One region of the Pseudobacillus badius genome, then DNA from elsewhere that is predicted to be linked to it. Evidence: riboswitches for the same ligand, from Rfam matches in the RefSeq annotation. Region 1 holds a riboswitch; the other holds the start of a gene.

Region 1 (7,853 bases):
GCTGAAGTAGCCGAGCCCTGCCTGCGCTCCGAGCCACTCTCCGATCGCAGCGCCAATCACACTTAGCGTAACGGCTACCTTCAAACCCGAATAAAAATGCGGCAAGGCGGCGGGAAGAAGCAGCTTGAAGAAAATCTCTTTCTTCCCGGCTCCCATCGTCATCATCAGCTCCCTCAAGTCTTTGCTTGCGGACTGCAGGCCGTCATATGTATTCACTGTAATAGGAAAGAATGTAATTAACACCGTCACGACTACCTTGCTCCAAATTGAATATCCAAACCAAAGAACAAAAATCGGCGCTAACGCAATAACCGGGATCATTTGCGAAGAAATGATTAACGGATACAATGCTTTTTCTGCAGCTGGACTGATGCTCATCCAAATGGCGATCCCTGCCCCCACAACAACCGAAATCGCCAACCCAATCATAATGACTGCCAATGTACTCGGCAGATGTTCGGCAAACAAAGGCTCTCTCAATTCCCACAGCTTGCTGAGAATGCCAGTCGGCGGCGGCAGGATAAACACCATATTGACTGCGCGCGCTGCCATTTCCCAAATCAGAAAGAACAGGAAGACTAATAAGACTGCCGGTCCAAGCCCCTCAGTTTTTTTCATGTGATCACCTTTCCTCTCAGTTGTTCGATGAGATCGTTTTTTAAACTGATGATGGCAGGCTCGTTCAAGTCGTTTAATCTCCTAGGGCGCCCGAGCGGCACATTGACTTCTTGAAGGGAACGGACGGGCCGTTCTGTGAATATAAAAATACGGTCAGCCAAGAAAAGCGCCTCGCTGACATCATGCGTCACTAATACAATAGTTGCTTTTCGTTTTTCCCACTGGTTCATTAACCATTCCTGCATGGAAAGCCTTGTAATGGCATCTAATGCACTAAAAGGCTCATCAAGCAAAAGAACATTGGACCCGCTTAACGATGTCCGCAAAAAAGAAACCCGCTGTTTCATTCCTCCTGACAGCTCATGCGGAAAGCGATGTTCCATTCCCCGAAGCCCAAATTCCTCAAGCAAAGGAAGAATCTGCTTGTGCGCTTCCTCTTTCCGAACCCCTTTCAATTCAAGAGGAAGCGCTGCATTTTCGATAACGGTCCGCCACGGCATCAGCAAATCCTGCTGCGGCATATAACCGACCTTGCCCAGCCGGCACTTCTGCACCTCTCCATTGATAAAAATCCGCCCCTCATCCGGATTTTCAAGCCCGCTCATTAAACGGAACAAGGTGCTTTTTCCTGAGCCGCTCGGACCAATAATAGCGATAAACTCGCGATCATACATATCGATATTAATGTTCTGCAATACCGGGACAGAGCGCCCTTGTTTTTTATCATGATAGGAAAAAGCAACATTTTCGAATTGGAGAACTTTTTTATTTCTCTCCCGGCCACATTTGCTCATGATATGCCATCTCCCAGAACATGTATTCATAACGGGTTGTATTCAGAAAAATTTCCTCCAGCCTCGCCAGCTCTTTTTCACTTTTTCCAGCGGCCTGCTCATCTAAAAGATCGATGCACCAGGTTGCCAGCTCGCCAAATTCTTTAGAAGAATACATTTTAATCCAGTCGCCGTACAGTTCATGTGCACTCGCTCCCGGAATTTCATTTAGCTCCTTGCCAATTTCCCAATAGCTCCAAGCACAAGGAAGAAGGGCCGCCAGGAGTTCAGCAAGCGTTCCGTTCTGGCTGGCGTGAAGCATATAATGCGTGTAAGCAAGTGTGATCGGGGACGGTTTTGCCTGTTCAAGTTCTTCCTCTGAAATCCCAAAACGGGCTGCATATTGACGATGAAGAGACATTTCAAAGTTGAGCGTCTCATTTAATAACGCAGCAAATTTCCCCATCGTTTCCACATCAGTGGCTTTCACCGCCCCAAGAGCAAATACTTTCGAGTAATCAATTAAATACAAATAATCCTGCACCATGTAAAAACGGAATTTCCGCGGTTCAAGCGTTCCTTCTCCCATTTCTCTGACAAAAGGATGATGATGGTTTTGCCGCCAAATCGGCTGAATTTTCTCATGAAGCCTTTCACTAAATTTCATGTGTGTCTTGCTTGCTTTCATTTGTTATCCACTCCTTAAAAGATAGGTACTGTTTGTTTTGTGCCGCTTGCGGGATTCTGCTGTGTTCTTCATGGGGACTCGTGCTTGGGCTGATGGCACCACTGATGAATAAACGCTAAAATGACCTTTGTATAATCCACAAGCTGCTTAATTGCCAACTTCTCATTGACAGAGTGAGCATTCTCCAAGTCCCCCGGACCATAAATAACAGTGGGAATCCCGGCATCTGCCAGCCAGCCGCCATCCGTAACAGTCGGCGATACATCAACAACCGGCGGCTTGTTTAACACAGCTGCATGCGATTGCGTCAAGGTCTTGACAGCCTCATGGCCGGCATCCACTTCAAAGGACGGAAAGATTTCTCCCTTGTCTTCAATCATGGAGGCGCCTCCCCATTCAAACGTTGGAGGATTGTGCCGCATCCATATATCTCCTTTGGCAATACTTTGGATATGTTCTTCTACTTCTTTGGCTACCTGTTCATAGGTTTCATCCGGATAATAATGAACCGTAATCCAAAGCCGGCACTCATCTGCTATAAATGCTGCATGCCTTCCTCCTTCAATTACAGCCGGGTTAATCGTATTAGTCCCGGGCAAAAATCCTGGATAGCTTTTAGTCACTGCCCAGTGACGCTCTAATTCCTGCAAGCCCTCGATGATCTTCATCATCTTTTCAATTGCGCTGGCTCCAAATAACTTTCCGCCGGCATGAATCATCTTTCTTCTAGTAGCATCATGATGGGTTTGACTGCTTTTAAGCGTAATCCATCCTGTAATGACTCCGCCCTGTCCTTGTATATGTAAATCACTCGTATCCACTACCACGGCAAAGTCCGCTGTGTATCCTTTTCTGCAGCACTCCAATGTGCCTGCTTCTCCAACCTCTTCACCGATCACGGATTGAAAAAGTACATCCCCCGGCAGCAAAACACCAGCTTCATGAAGGAGCTGCAAAGCAAACAACGCACCAGCCAACCCTCCTTTCATATCAGCCGCTCCTCGTCCGATTACATGCCCATTTCTGACAGCAGGCTGAAACGGATTTGCTTCCCACTCTTCATCCTCATGCACTTCCGCTACATCAATATGTCCATTAATAATAAGACTCTGATAATTTTCAGGGGAAGCGCCTTTTCTTTTGCCTACCACATTCGGGTCATTTGGATAGACCTCCCACATATCAACAGAAAAGTCCAATTTTCTTAAAAACTCTGCTATAAATGTCTGCGCTTCCTTCGTATTCCGCGCAGGAGGGGCAGGCGTTTGAAAAGAGATCAGTTTTTTTAATAAGTCAATCAGCTCCTCCTGCCGCTGTTCTGCTTCATGTAAAAGCACATCCAGTGTTTTACTCATCACGCTTCTCCCCTTCCTTAAATGACGGACTCTCTCATTCCAGCCTCTCTCACCGCTGTCCATAAAAAAACCGCTTCCCATTAAGAGAAGCGGTTGTATAAATGGTATCTAACTGCTGTAAAATAAAAAGAACAGCTGTTTAATAGCATGATACGACCTCTTCCCTACGCTGGCATTATCCAGGTCAGGTAATAAGGGTTAAGGCCATCTGCCTCTCTCAGCTTTTGCAAGCACCCCCAAGGACTCATTATTCAATTAAGCTCTATGACTAGTTGTAGCATATCTTTAAATAGCATTCAACTCAATTCAGAATTTTTAAATAAATATCTTTCATCATTTATTTTTCAGCTAGCCGTATATTGATAAAAAGCGATCTTTTCGAAAGGAGGGCTGCTGTTTGTATCATCCTTATTCGTTCACTCATTTTTACGCCATTCCGCTCAGCGGCTTCGTCCGGTATCCATTCCTTCCGCCGTCTGGTTTAGCCCGCTCCCCGTTCGCAAGAGCATATCCTCCAGTAGATCCCACTTTATTTAAGCAATCAGCCCAATCCATGAAATCACTTGTACAGGAAATTAATCTGCTCATGAACCGATTAACGGATAACAGCGATTTTGCTTTGCAATTAATGAGCGCTGCACAAGCAGCTAACAAAAAAGAAGCCGAACGGCTCATACGGTCAGCCGGTGTACGGGAAAAACTCTATCTTTCCTTTAACCCGGATGTCCTCCGGATTGAACTGCGCGCGGCTGCAGCCAATGTGGAATGCTGCAAACTGTCCATTGCCCTTCGATGGAATCATTGACCAAACCGGTATTTCCAAGCCTTTAATTTTACGAGACGCCTTACAAGCAAAAAGCCGAGAAATGAACCCGACAGGCTGCTGACAAGGAAAGCCGGCAAAAAGAAAAAGGCGCCCGCTGCTGTTCCCATCAGCAATTTGGCATAAGGAACAGCAAATAAAGGAGCAATCACTCCTGAACCGGCTACTTCTCCGATCGAAGCGGCCCATGTCCGGCTTGTTTTCCGATAAATGTAGCCGGCAAGAAATGCACCAATCATGCCGCCTGGAAAAGCCAGCAGCGAACCGGTCCCCATTAGGTTTCTTAGCAGGCCTGTAACAAAAGCAATAATCACCGCCGGCCCCGGTCCAAGCAATACACCGGCCACCACGTTAACCGCATGCTGGACAGGATAAGCCTTCGCCACGCCAGCGGGGAACCAGACTAGCGAAGAGCCAAAGGTGGCAATCGCTGTAAACAGAGCCATATAAGCCATTCTTTGCAGTTGATTCACCGATATTCCTCCAATACAAAAAAGCCGCATCCCCATCTGGATACAGCTGCTGTAAGTAAAATAGTAATCAATGCTCTACTTTCCTACGCTGGTATCAACCAGATCAGGTTCAAAGAGTTGAAAAGCCCCATGCTTTTCTCTCAGCCTGTAACAGGCACCTCTAGTAGCTTCTTATTCAATTCTCTCTATATTATAGGATGAAATCGTTAAAATAGAAAGAGGCAACGGCAGGATTCTCTCTATTTTGAAAATCTTTCCGGATAAACTCCTGCTGTTTGTGCCCGCAAAGGCAAGATGATAAGCCTTTTGGCGTCTTTGAATAAACTGTTTTTTCACCGCGCTTGTGCCTTCCTCATTCGTCTTTCGACCTCTTCCCAGCACACAATGTGCCACCAATTATCAATATAATCTGCCCGTTTGTTTTGATATTTTAAATAATAGGCATGCTCCCACACATCAAGCACAAGCAAAGGAACAACATCCCATTGGCTCAAATTCTGATGCTTTTCAGCTTGCAGTATTTCCATCCGCTGCGCTTGCGGTGCCCATACGAGAATGGCCCAGCCTCCGCCCTCTACGTTTTGAGCCGCTTGGGAAAATTGTTTTTTAAACTCTTCAAAACTGCCAAACGACCGGGAAATTTCACGGTTTAATGACCCCGGCGGGCTTCCTCCGCCATGCGGGCACATCACTTTCCAAAAGATCGAATGCAAATAATGACCCGCTCCATGAAAAGCAAGCTCTCTTTCCCAGTGTTTGACGAGTTCAAACTGGTTATTTCGCCGCGCCTTTTGCAGCTCTAATTCTGCTTTATTCAAACCGTCTACATAGCTCTTATGATGACGGTCATGATGAAGCCGCATTGTGCTTTCATCAATATAAGGCTCTAATGCATTGTAGCCATAAGGAAGAGGCGGAAGCTTATGCCCTCCGATCGGGACTTGCTCCGCTCTTTCCGGCTGTTTTTCCGTCTCGGCAGCCAACACCCTATCATAGAGCTGGCACCATTCTTTGTTAAGCTCTTGAATCTCAAGGTATATGGCATCTGCTTCTTCTATTGTCACTGTCGATAAGCGCTCATCAATCTCCCCGACCTGCTTTTTCCACTTCTCAACCTGCTTCAAATCAATCGATTCATGCTGCAGGGCACACAAGGCTTCACACCATTTTTTTGCCTCTTTTAAATAAAATTGATATTTTTCCACTGCCGCTCCTCCTTTTTTGGCCGTCATTTCAACATATGCATTCTGCTCAGTGGCGTTCTTCCTTGCCCGCTCCTCTCCCTCAACCGATGAATTTGGCTGAACGCCGCACAATAAAAAAACTGCCCGGCAGCCATGATGCCAATGGTTGCCGGACAGCCTCTATATCAGCTTGAGATGTGTATTTCATGCTTGATTGATTGTTTAAATTTAAACCAAACGAAAATAATACTAACAATTAAAATTAATCCGAGATAGCCAACGAGCGGGTACAGTGTCCCTACCAGTTTGACAAAACCAACAAAGCTTGCCAAAAATGCGGCCGCTGCGGAAATAATGACTACTGGGGTAAATGACTTGCCGCCGGACGGCACGACCCTTGCTGCAAAAGCATAAATCATTCCAACAGACGTGTTGTAAATCATTGCCAACAATACAAGAGACATAAGATAACCGGCAATAGGCGAAATTTCATTAGCTATGTGAACAATCGGCATATCGGCTTCTTGAATGGCTCCAAAGTCTAAATGCATGATGACATTAATTAAAAGAATCAACAATCCAAGACCCAGCCCTCCAAAAAGACCTCCGATCCCGGCTGTTTTTTCGTTTTTCTCTGCCCCGCCAATTAAGGCTAAAATGGCTGCTCCAGCCGCAATATTATAAGAAACATATAATACCGCTCCTGTCATCCAATGAGAAGCTGCTGTCTGCCCGCTTTTTCCTAATTGCATAATCTCTGAAACATCGCCTTTATACTGAAGAATGGAATAAATAAAAACGATAAAAATCATAATAAAAAGAAAAGGTGTGATCAAGCTGATCACCGATATGATTTTCTGAAGGTTGAAGCATAGGGTGACAGCTGTTACCCCCGCCATAATCAGGCTGCCGTATAAAGCGTCAATGCCAAATTGCTGTTCAAAAATCGCCCCGCTGCCAGCAATCATCACCGCTGCTACTCCGAACAGGAAAAATGTAATCAGTGCATCTACGAACAATCCGATCCATTTCCCGCACATCAAGTAAATCACATTTTTGTGTGAGTCTGCCCCCCATACGGGAACCAATCTGCAGCAGCTGCATGCCCAAAAAGGCAAATAACACTGTAGCTATACATGTACCGACCACGCTGATCCAGCCAAAACTCGTAAAAAACTGTAAGATTTCCTGCCCGGAAGCAAATCCCGCCCCTACAATGACTCCAATATATGCTCCTGCAATTTTAAATGCGTTAGTCATACGATCACCCTCTTATGTTTGAATATTCTGAACTCAGCGCATATAACTCAGAGAACCTGGAAAATCCAGATTTTCTCTGAGCTGCCTGCTGTTTGAAAGCCTTATTATAAGGAGTATGTTTTTTCCTTTAGCATAAATTTCTTTACTGCTTCAAGGTCAATATCATATCCGATTCCTGGTTTCTGCGGCACCTGGATTACACCATCCTTGACGATTACCTCCGGTGTAATAATATCTTGCTCCCAATACCGCGAGGAAGCGGCCGTATCGCCAGGAAGCGTAAAATTGCTTAATGTGGTCAGTGCAACGTTATGGGCTCTGCCTACGCCTGCTTCAAGCATCCCCCCGCACCAGACAGGCACGCCTTGTTCCTTGCATAAGTCATGAATCCGCTTCGATTCTGTCAATCCACCGACACGGCCAATTTTAATGTTAATGATTTGGCAGCTGCCGAGCTGCAAAGCTTTTCTGGCATCTTCATAAGAATGAATGCTTTCATCCAAACAAATCGGAGTTGTTAACTCTTTTTGAATGACTGCATGGTCGACAATGTCATCCGACGCAAGCGGCTGCTCAATCATCAGCAGCTGAAACTCATCCAGCTTTTTCAATTGCGGAAGATCTTCCAGACGATAGGCGGAATTTGCATCAGCCATTAATTGAATATCTGGGAAGGAGC
Region 2 (7,853 bases), 420 kb from region 1:
TTACAGAGGCGCAGGCAGAAGCGATTGTCAGCTTGCAGTTATACCGGCTGACGAATACAGATATCACTGCCCTCCAAAAGGAAGCCGAAGAATTGTTGGCAGAAATCGAGCAGCTCACCGCTATTCTGGCAAGTGAGAAAAAGCTGACAGGTGTCATTAAAAAAGAACTGAAAGATGTGCGAAAGAAATATAACGACACGCGGCGGACCGTGATCGAAGAGCAAATTGAAGAAATCAAAGTGAACCTTGAAGTGCTTATTCCGAATGAAGAGGTCATTGTTACAGTGACAAAAGACGGCTATATTAAACGGACCAGTCTGCGTTCCTATTCGGCATCCGGCGGGAAAGATTTGGCGATGAAGGAGACGGATCGTCTGCTCTTTAAGGAAGAGGTTCATACAACCGATGTTTTGCTTGTCTTTACGAGCAAGGGAAGCTATTTATACTTGCCGGTCCATGAACTGCCTGATATTCGTTGGAAAGATCTGGGGCAACATGTGGCGAGCCTTGTTGCTCTTGAAAAAGATGAATCGATTATAAGTGTTTTTGCTGTGAAAGATTTTCAAGCCCCTCTGTATTTATTGTTTGTGACGAAAAACGGCATGGTAAAGCGAACCGAGCTGGCTGCTTATAAAGTGCAGCGCTACTCGAGGCCGTTAACCGCCATTAAGCTAAAAGGCGATGATGAGGTGATTGACGTACACCTCACCACCGGCAGCAAGCAGGTGTTCTTGGCGACTTATTTCGGTTACGGGCTTTTGTTTGCCGAGGAGGAGGCGAGCCTTGTTGGCCCGCGTGCAGCGGGAGTCAAAGGAATCAACTTAAAAGAGAACGACACTGTAGTCAGCGCGGAGGTATGGGAAGCGAACGAAGAACGGGATTTGCTGCTCGTCACTCAGCGGGGCGCTGTTAAGAAAATGAGCTCAAGAGAGTTTGAACCGCTTTCACGCGCTTCGAGAGGCGTGGTAATGCTTCGGGAGTTAAAAGGGAATCCGCATCGTGTGGCGGGACTGAAATTGATAGAACAAGAAGCACAGTTTGTGTTGCAAACAGAAAAGGGCCTATCCGACCCATTTGATTTCTCCCCTCTAAAGAAAAGTGACCGCTATTCGAACGGCTCATTCGTTTTAGATGAGAATGAGAGCGGAAAAGTCATAGCTGTTTGGAAAAAGATCGAATCAGAGGAATCCTGACAAGGGGCGGCTCATCAGTCGATTTTTCGGCTGTGTGCCGCTCCTTGTGCCCGTTCCTGCTAAAAAAGAAGAGCGGAATGATCATTATGCCGGTTGATTGGATAGCTATCTTTTGATAGATTGAAATAGATTAACTTTTACCATTTCACTTTAAGAAGGGATGCGTTTTATGGATTGGATGGAAATGATTGATCATTACATACTGAAAATAAATGACTTTTTGTATACGAATGTAATGATCGCTTTATTAATTGGACTGGGTCTACTCTTTTCATTCGGAACCAGGTTTGTGCAATTTCGTTTATTTGGGGAAATGTTTCGGGTGATCTTTGAAAAGTCGACCATCTCCACTAAAGGAAAGGCAGGAATTTCTTCGTTCCAGGCGTTTACCGTCAGTGCGGCTTCCAGAATCGGCACCGGCAACCTTGCTGGTGTAGCGACAGCGATTGCAGCCGGCGGACCAGGTGCTGTTTTCTGGATGTGGCTGATTGCTTTTATCGGTGCGGCCTCCAGTTTTGTAGAAAGCACACTCGCCCAGATTTATAAAGTAAAGGATGAAACTGGCTTTCGCGGCGGCCCGGCTTACTACATGGAAAGAGGCTTGAATAAAAGATGGATGGGGATTATTTTTGCCATTACAATTACTTTTTGCTTTGGCCTCGTCTTCAATTCTGTTCAGTCTAACACCATTTCAATCGCAATGAATGAAAGCTTTCATGTTTCAAAGCCTGTTGTCGGTGTAGTTCTATGTATATTGACAGCGTTAATTATTTTTGGGGGGCTTAAACGCATCGCTCACGTGACACAAGTGCTTGTCCCTGTTATGGCTATTATCTACATTCTTGTCGCTCTTGTTGTGTTAATTATGAATATTACTGAAATTCCGGCAATGTTTATGCTTATCATCAAAAATGCCTTCGGTATAGAAGAGGCATTGGGCGGGACGCTTGGTGCGGCTGTGATGAACGGAATTAAACGCGGTTTATTCTCTAATGAAGCAGGGATGGGTTCTGCTCCTAACGCTGCCGCTGCCGCTGCTGTCAGCCATCCTGTCAAACAAGGTCTGATTCAGACGCTTGGCGTGTTTGTTGATACGATTGTCGTGTGTTCAGCTACTGCTTTTATTATTTTACTGTCAGGCGAATATTTAAGGGAAGACGCTTCTTCTATTAACCTAACACAGTCTGCTCTTTCCGTGCATATCGGTGATTGGGCATCTATCTTCTTAGCGGTTGCTATTTTCCTTTTTGCTTTCAGCTCTGTGATTGGAAACTATTATTACGGGGAGACGAATATTGAGTTTATTAAAAACTCTCCCGCTGCCTTGTTTGTGTATCGTTTAGCTGTACTCGGCATGGTGTACTTTGGCTCAGTTGCCAAAATCAGCCTTGTTTGGGATATGGCCGATCTTTTCATGGCGATTATGGCGCTGATCAACTTAGTGGCCATTACCATGCTTTATAAAATTGCTGTGGCTGCTTTAAAAGATTATCAGCAGCAGCGAAAAGCCGGCAAAGAACCGGTGTTTTATGCTGATTCCATCGAAGGAGTCGGTACGGCGGATTGCTGGGAACGGAAACCGCAGGAAGAAAAATAAGCATAGGGCAGCTTCGGCTGCCCTATGCTTATTTGCATGCAGGATGAATAGAACAAGACATTCGCTTCTATAGACATCTATTTTTATTTTGACAACTTTGGTAGAATCGAAGAGGCACGGCCAGTTTATCGTTTTTTATTCGTGGAATAAAGGAAGTAGAAGGAATTGAGCTGCCAAGCAAATGGTAAAGCGGGTGAAAAAATGTGAGCGATACGATGAAAGTCATTATATATATCAATTTGATCCTCCTGGGCATTCTGCTTTTCTTGCTCGTTTTTCTGATTGTTCAAAAAGTGATAACAAATAAAAGAACAGAGAGAGTGGAACAAATAAAAGATTACTTGCGTCCGGATTTATTTGCTTATTTGTTAGGAACGGAAGAGGAGATCCATAACAGATGGCTAAATAATGATCCATTGAGCATTCAGGCATTAGAAGAATTGCTGGAGGAGGCTGCAAGTATCCTAAAGGGAGAAATGGTAGGAGAGACGATTACACTTCTTGCTGAGGAGTGGCTGAAAGAGGAGTATCATCGGCGGCTGGCGAAAGGAAGGTGGAGCACACGAATGAATGTGCTTTATCGCATTGAAAATTTTTATATGTCTTCCTTTTCGCATCATTTGTGGCTGGCGCTTGCCGAAAACGCTCTGCGAACAGAGGCAGAACGGACAGAAGCGATCCGTGTGTTGGCTTCCTTGCAATCGAACGCGCTGGCCAGGGATTTAATCAGCCTGGATCCTCCGCTTTCGAAAGCTGTTTACAAGGATGTATTAAGAAGATTTAACGATACATATGACGCAGGGTTTATCCAGAATTATGAGAAGCTGAACAATGTGTTTAAGCAGGCAATCATTGAGTGGGTAGCAGAAACACAGGAGTACAGCTATCTTCCTTTTGTAGTAGAACAGCTGAAGCAGCCGCATTTAGAGCTAAGAATTGCTGCCTTAAAAGTGCTTTATTTGTTCGGGTACACGGCTGATTCAGCAGATGTGTATCCATTCAGCTATTCTCAGCACTGGCAGGAGAGAATGATGTTCGCCAAGCTGGCAGGCGCAGCGAAAAAAGACGGTTTTCTGCCTCAGCTTACGAAGTTGATTGCAGATGAAAACTGGTTTGTCCGCAATGCGGCAGGGGAAGCGCTGCAGCAATATGCAAACGGCACACTGATTTTGCAGCATATTATTGAAACCCATCATGACCGATATGCAAAGGATATGGCTGCCCAGTGGCTTGAGAGTGAAGGAGTGAGAATAGGATGACTCAATTCATTAGCAATCTGTTCACCTTTTTGCCGTGGTTATTTATTTTCTACACCTCCTTTGTCATTTTGTTTTATCTCGTCATTTTATTTATTTCAGCCAGGCAGCTGCGGAGCGAATATGGATTTAATTCAAAAGAGGCAGAAGAAGATTTGCTGGATTCTTTTGATACAAAACCGGTCTCGATTCTTGTGCCTGCCTATAATGAAGAGGCAGGGATTTATAACAGTGTCCGCTCTCTTTTAAGTATTTACTATCCGGAATATGAAGTGATTGTTATCAATGACGGTTCGACAGACAAAACAGCCGAAACGATGATTGAGGCCTTTCAAATGGTAAAAATAAATTTTGTTGTACGTACGAGAATACCTGTTGCTGAAATTAATGGCATCTACCGGTCAACGATTTATGAAAATGTATACATGATTGACAAGAAAAATGGCGGAAAAGCCGATGCCTTGAACGCTGGAATAAACTTATCCCATTACCCGTACATTTGTTCACTCGACGGAGATTCTGTATTAGAGAGAAATGCCTTTTTGAAAGTGATCAAGCCGGTTCTTGATTCAGACGGAGAGGTGATTGCAGTCGGCGGCAGCGTGCGGATTGCGAATGGCTGTCATATTGAAGGCGGGGAAGTGATGACGGTCGGTTTATCTAAAAAACCGTTGGTGGTTATGCAAGTGATCGAGTATTTGCGCGCATTTTTAATCGGCCGGATTGGCTTAAGCCGTCATAACCTGTTGCTGATTATTTCCGGTGCTTTCGGTGTGTTTGAGAAAGAGTCAGTGACCAGAATCGGCGGGTACCGCACGGATACAGTCGGAGAAGATATGGATCTGGTTGTCCGCCTGCACCGGATGATTAAAGATAGAGGATTAAAGAAAAAGATATTGTATGTTCCTGATCCTGTTTGCTGGACAGAAGCGCCAGAGTCCGCCCTTTATTTGCGCAGACAGCGCCAGCGCTGGCACCGCGGACTTTGCGAAGTGATTTGGAATAACAAGGATATGCTGTTTAATCCTAAATATGGCCTGGTTGGTGTGCTATCGATGGCTTATTTCTTTTTGATTGAGCTGATGGGTGTCTTTGTCGAATTGCTTGGTTACTTGCTTATTCTGTTCGGTTTGCTGTTTTCGTTTATCAGTGTTGAAATCACCGTCCTGATTGCCTCTTTGTCGTTCTTATACGGATCGGTGTTATCGATGGGCGGAGTGCTCTTAGAGGAATGGAGCTTGAGAAAATATCCGAAGCCGCGAGACATCGTCAGACTGTTTTTCTTTGCACTTTCTGAAACGTTTTGGTATCGGCCGCTCATGATTAAATGGCGGCTGGAAGGCTTTTTTCAGTTTTTAGCCGGCAAGAAGGATTGGGGAGAAATGAAGCGGATTGGCGTAGGGGCGAAGACCGAAGCGAAATAAAGCAAAAAAGCGGAATTCTTTTTTTGAAAAAGTGGTTAACAATTTAGAATATTAGGAGTATACTAGAGGAAACTGAATATAGAAAAAGTAAGCTAGGGGTGCCTTTACGGCTGAGAGGATGCATGCATCCAACTCTTGAACCTGATTTGGTTAGTACCAACGGAGGGAAGCTGTCTTTATTTACGTGTCTTTATTTATGATGCATAAAGAAAAGCCTGCCGTTGTGGCAGGCTTTTTTTGTTGTACGGCTCTGTTAAAGAATATCGTTGGTTTGTCTATCGGTTTCACTGCAGGCGGACACTTTCCGTGGAAGTCGCCGCTTTTGCCCTTTTAGGTGAACAATTAACCAATCAATCGTCGATAATGGCAGAGCCTATTGCAAAAAGGAGGATGTTAAATGGATGAATTAATTATTGGTCAAAAAAAGTTGTCAAGCCGGCTGTTTACAGGAACGGGGAAGTTTGCCGATCACTCTGTTATGAAACAAGCCTTTAGTGCCTCAGGCTCGCAAGTGGTAACTGTAGCAGTAAGAAGAGTGGATTTAGAGGCAGGCCATGAAAATATTTTAGCAGATATCCCAGAGAATATGACGATTATGCCCAATACATCCGGGGCAAGAAATGCGGAGGAAGCTGTCCGTATTGCAAGGCTGGCAAGGGCCGCCGGGATGGGAGATTGGATTAAGATCGAAGTTATTTCTGATCAGAAATATTTGCTTCCTGACAATGAAGAAACGATCCGGGCGACCGCAATATTGGCTAATGAAGGCTTTGTTGTTCTTCCTTACATGAATCCAGACCTAATGGCAGCCAAAAAGCTGGCTGATGCCGGGGCTGCGGCCATCATGCCGCTTGGTTCCCCGATCGGATCAAACCGGGGCATCCGCATGAAAGAGATGATCCGCATACTTATCGAAGAAAAAACACTGCCGATCATCGTGGATGCCGGAATCGGCAAGCCGTCAGAAGCGGCTGAAGCAATGGAGATGGGAGCGGATGCGGTTCTCGTAAATACGGCTATTGCTACAGCAGACGACCCTGTGCGGATGGCAGAGGCATTCAGTTTAGCTGTAGCAGCCGGCAGAAAGGCTTATCTTGCAGGGCTCGGACCGGTGTCGCAACGGGCAGCTGCTTCATCTCCGCTCACTGGGTTTTTACGGTAAAAAGGAGGAGTTTCTATGAGCTTTTATGACAGATACAACAAAATCAAGCATCATCCCTATGAGGAAATCCTTGCTGCTATGACGGTTCAAGATGTAGACAAGGCACTGAATCAAGCGGAACCGGACGAATATGACTTACTGGCGCTCCTTTCCCCGGCTGCTGCAGAGCGGCTGGAGGATATGGCCCAGAAAGCTCGAAAGCTGACCATTCAGAATTTCGGAAAAGTGATTTCCTTGTATGCGCCGCTTTATTTAACGGATTACTGTGTAAACAAGTGTGCATATTGCAGTTTCAGTTTTGACAATGACTTTCCGAGAAGAAAATTAACCGCTTTGGAGATCAGTCAAGAAGCAAAAGCGTTGAAAGACATGGGGATTCAGCATGTCATCCTGCTGACGGGGGAATCGCGCATTCATTCATCCGTTGCCTATCTTACAGAAAGCGCCCGTATCTTAAGAAAATATGCCTCCTCGATTTCCATTGAAGTACAGCCCCTTGATGCCGAGGAATACCGCCAGTTGTTCCAGGCGGGAGTGGATGGGCTTACTGTCTATCAAGAAGTATATAATGAAGAAATTTATAAGGAGATTCATATAAAAGGTCCAAAAAGAAACTATCGTTACCGCCTGGATGCACCAGAGCGGGGATGCCAGGCCGGCATGAGATCGGTAAACATTGGAGCGCTGCTCGGAATGGATAACTGGCGGAAGGAAGTGTTTTTCACTGCTCTGCATGCCCAATACCTGCAAAAAAGATATTTAGAAACGGACATTGCCGTTTCATTTCCTCGTATTCGCCCGAATCTTGGAGGGTTCGAGCCTCGTGCTGTTGTGGAGGATAAAGATCTTGTGCAAGCGATGCTTGCTGTCCGCCTGTTTATGCCCCGGGCAGGTATTACACTGTCTACACGCGAGGAAGCAGGGCTTAGAGATCACCTTATTAAATTGGGCGTGACAAAAATGTCCGCTGCTTCTTCGACAGTTGTTGGCGGCTACGCGGCGAAGAAAGAAAACAATAGCCAATTTGAAATTTCCGATACTCGTTCGGTGGCAGAAGTAAAAAAACGCTTAAAGCAGCTTGGGTATCAGCCGATTTTTAAAGATTGGGACATTTTGGCGGACGAGGAGGAATGGAATGACTTTTCAGCTTCACGCCATCACCACGGGGACACTCGGGCTGGCGCAGGCGTCTAGCATTGCCGCCGCCATTCACTCATTTGT

What was found. Region 1 has a riboswitch for thiamine pyrophosphate ahead of B1A98_RS00825 (acetylornithine deacetylase). Riboswitches for the same ligand answer to the same signal wherever they lie in the genome.
Region 2: it holds a riboswitch for thiamine pyrophosphate, as region 1 does, so the genes downstream of both, B1A98_RS02785 (thiazole synthase) here and B1A98_RS00825 (acetylornithine deacetylase) in region 1, are expected to answer to the same signal.

What each region holds. Positions count from the first base shown of each region.
Region 1 covers NZ_MWMM01000001.1:162,515-170,367, reverse strand. The annotation lists gene B1A98_RS00840 (ABC transporter permease) at 1-618, opposite strand, end outside; gene B1A98_RS00835 (ABC transporter ATP-binding protein) at 615-1,412, opposite strand; gene tenA (thiaminase II) at 1,384-2,058, opposite strand; gene B1A98_RS00825 (acetylornithine deacetylase) at 2,148-3,434, opposite strand; TPP riboswitch at 3,578-3,682, opposite strand; gene B1A98_RS00820 (YuzC family spore coat inner layer protein) at 3,832-4,239, shown strand; gene thiW (energy coupling factor transporter S component ThiW) at 4,233-4,730, opposite strand; TPP riboswitch at 4,794-4,902, opposite strand; gene B1A98_RS00810 (superoxide dismutase) at 5,063-5,935, opposite strand; gene B1A98_RS00805 (YkvI family membrane protein) at 6,100-6,885, opposite strand; gene B1A98_RS20945 (hypothetical protein) at 6,854-7,174, opposite strand; gene menC (o-succinylbenzoate synthase) at 7,279-7,853, opposite strand, start outside.
Region 2 covers NZ_MWMM01000001.1:579,427-587,279, forward strand. The annotation lists gene parC (DNA topoisomerase IV subunit A) at 1-1,193, shown strand, start outside; gene B1A98_RS02770 (alanine/glycine:cation symporter family protein) at 1,363-2,790, shown strand; gene B1A98_RS02775 (HEAT repeat domain-containing protein) at 2,994-4,049, shown strand; gene B1A98_RS02780 (glycosyltransferase family 2 protein) at 4,046-5,470, shown strand; TPP riboswitch at 5,555-5,655, shown strand; gene B1A98_RS02785 (thiazole synthase) at 5,868-6,632, shown strand; gene thiH (2-iminoacetate synthase ThiH) at 6,648-7,826, shown strand; gene thiS (sulfur carrier protein ThiS) at 7,768-7,853, shown strand, end outside.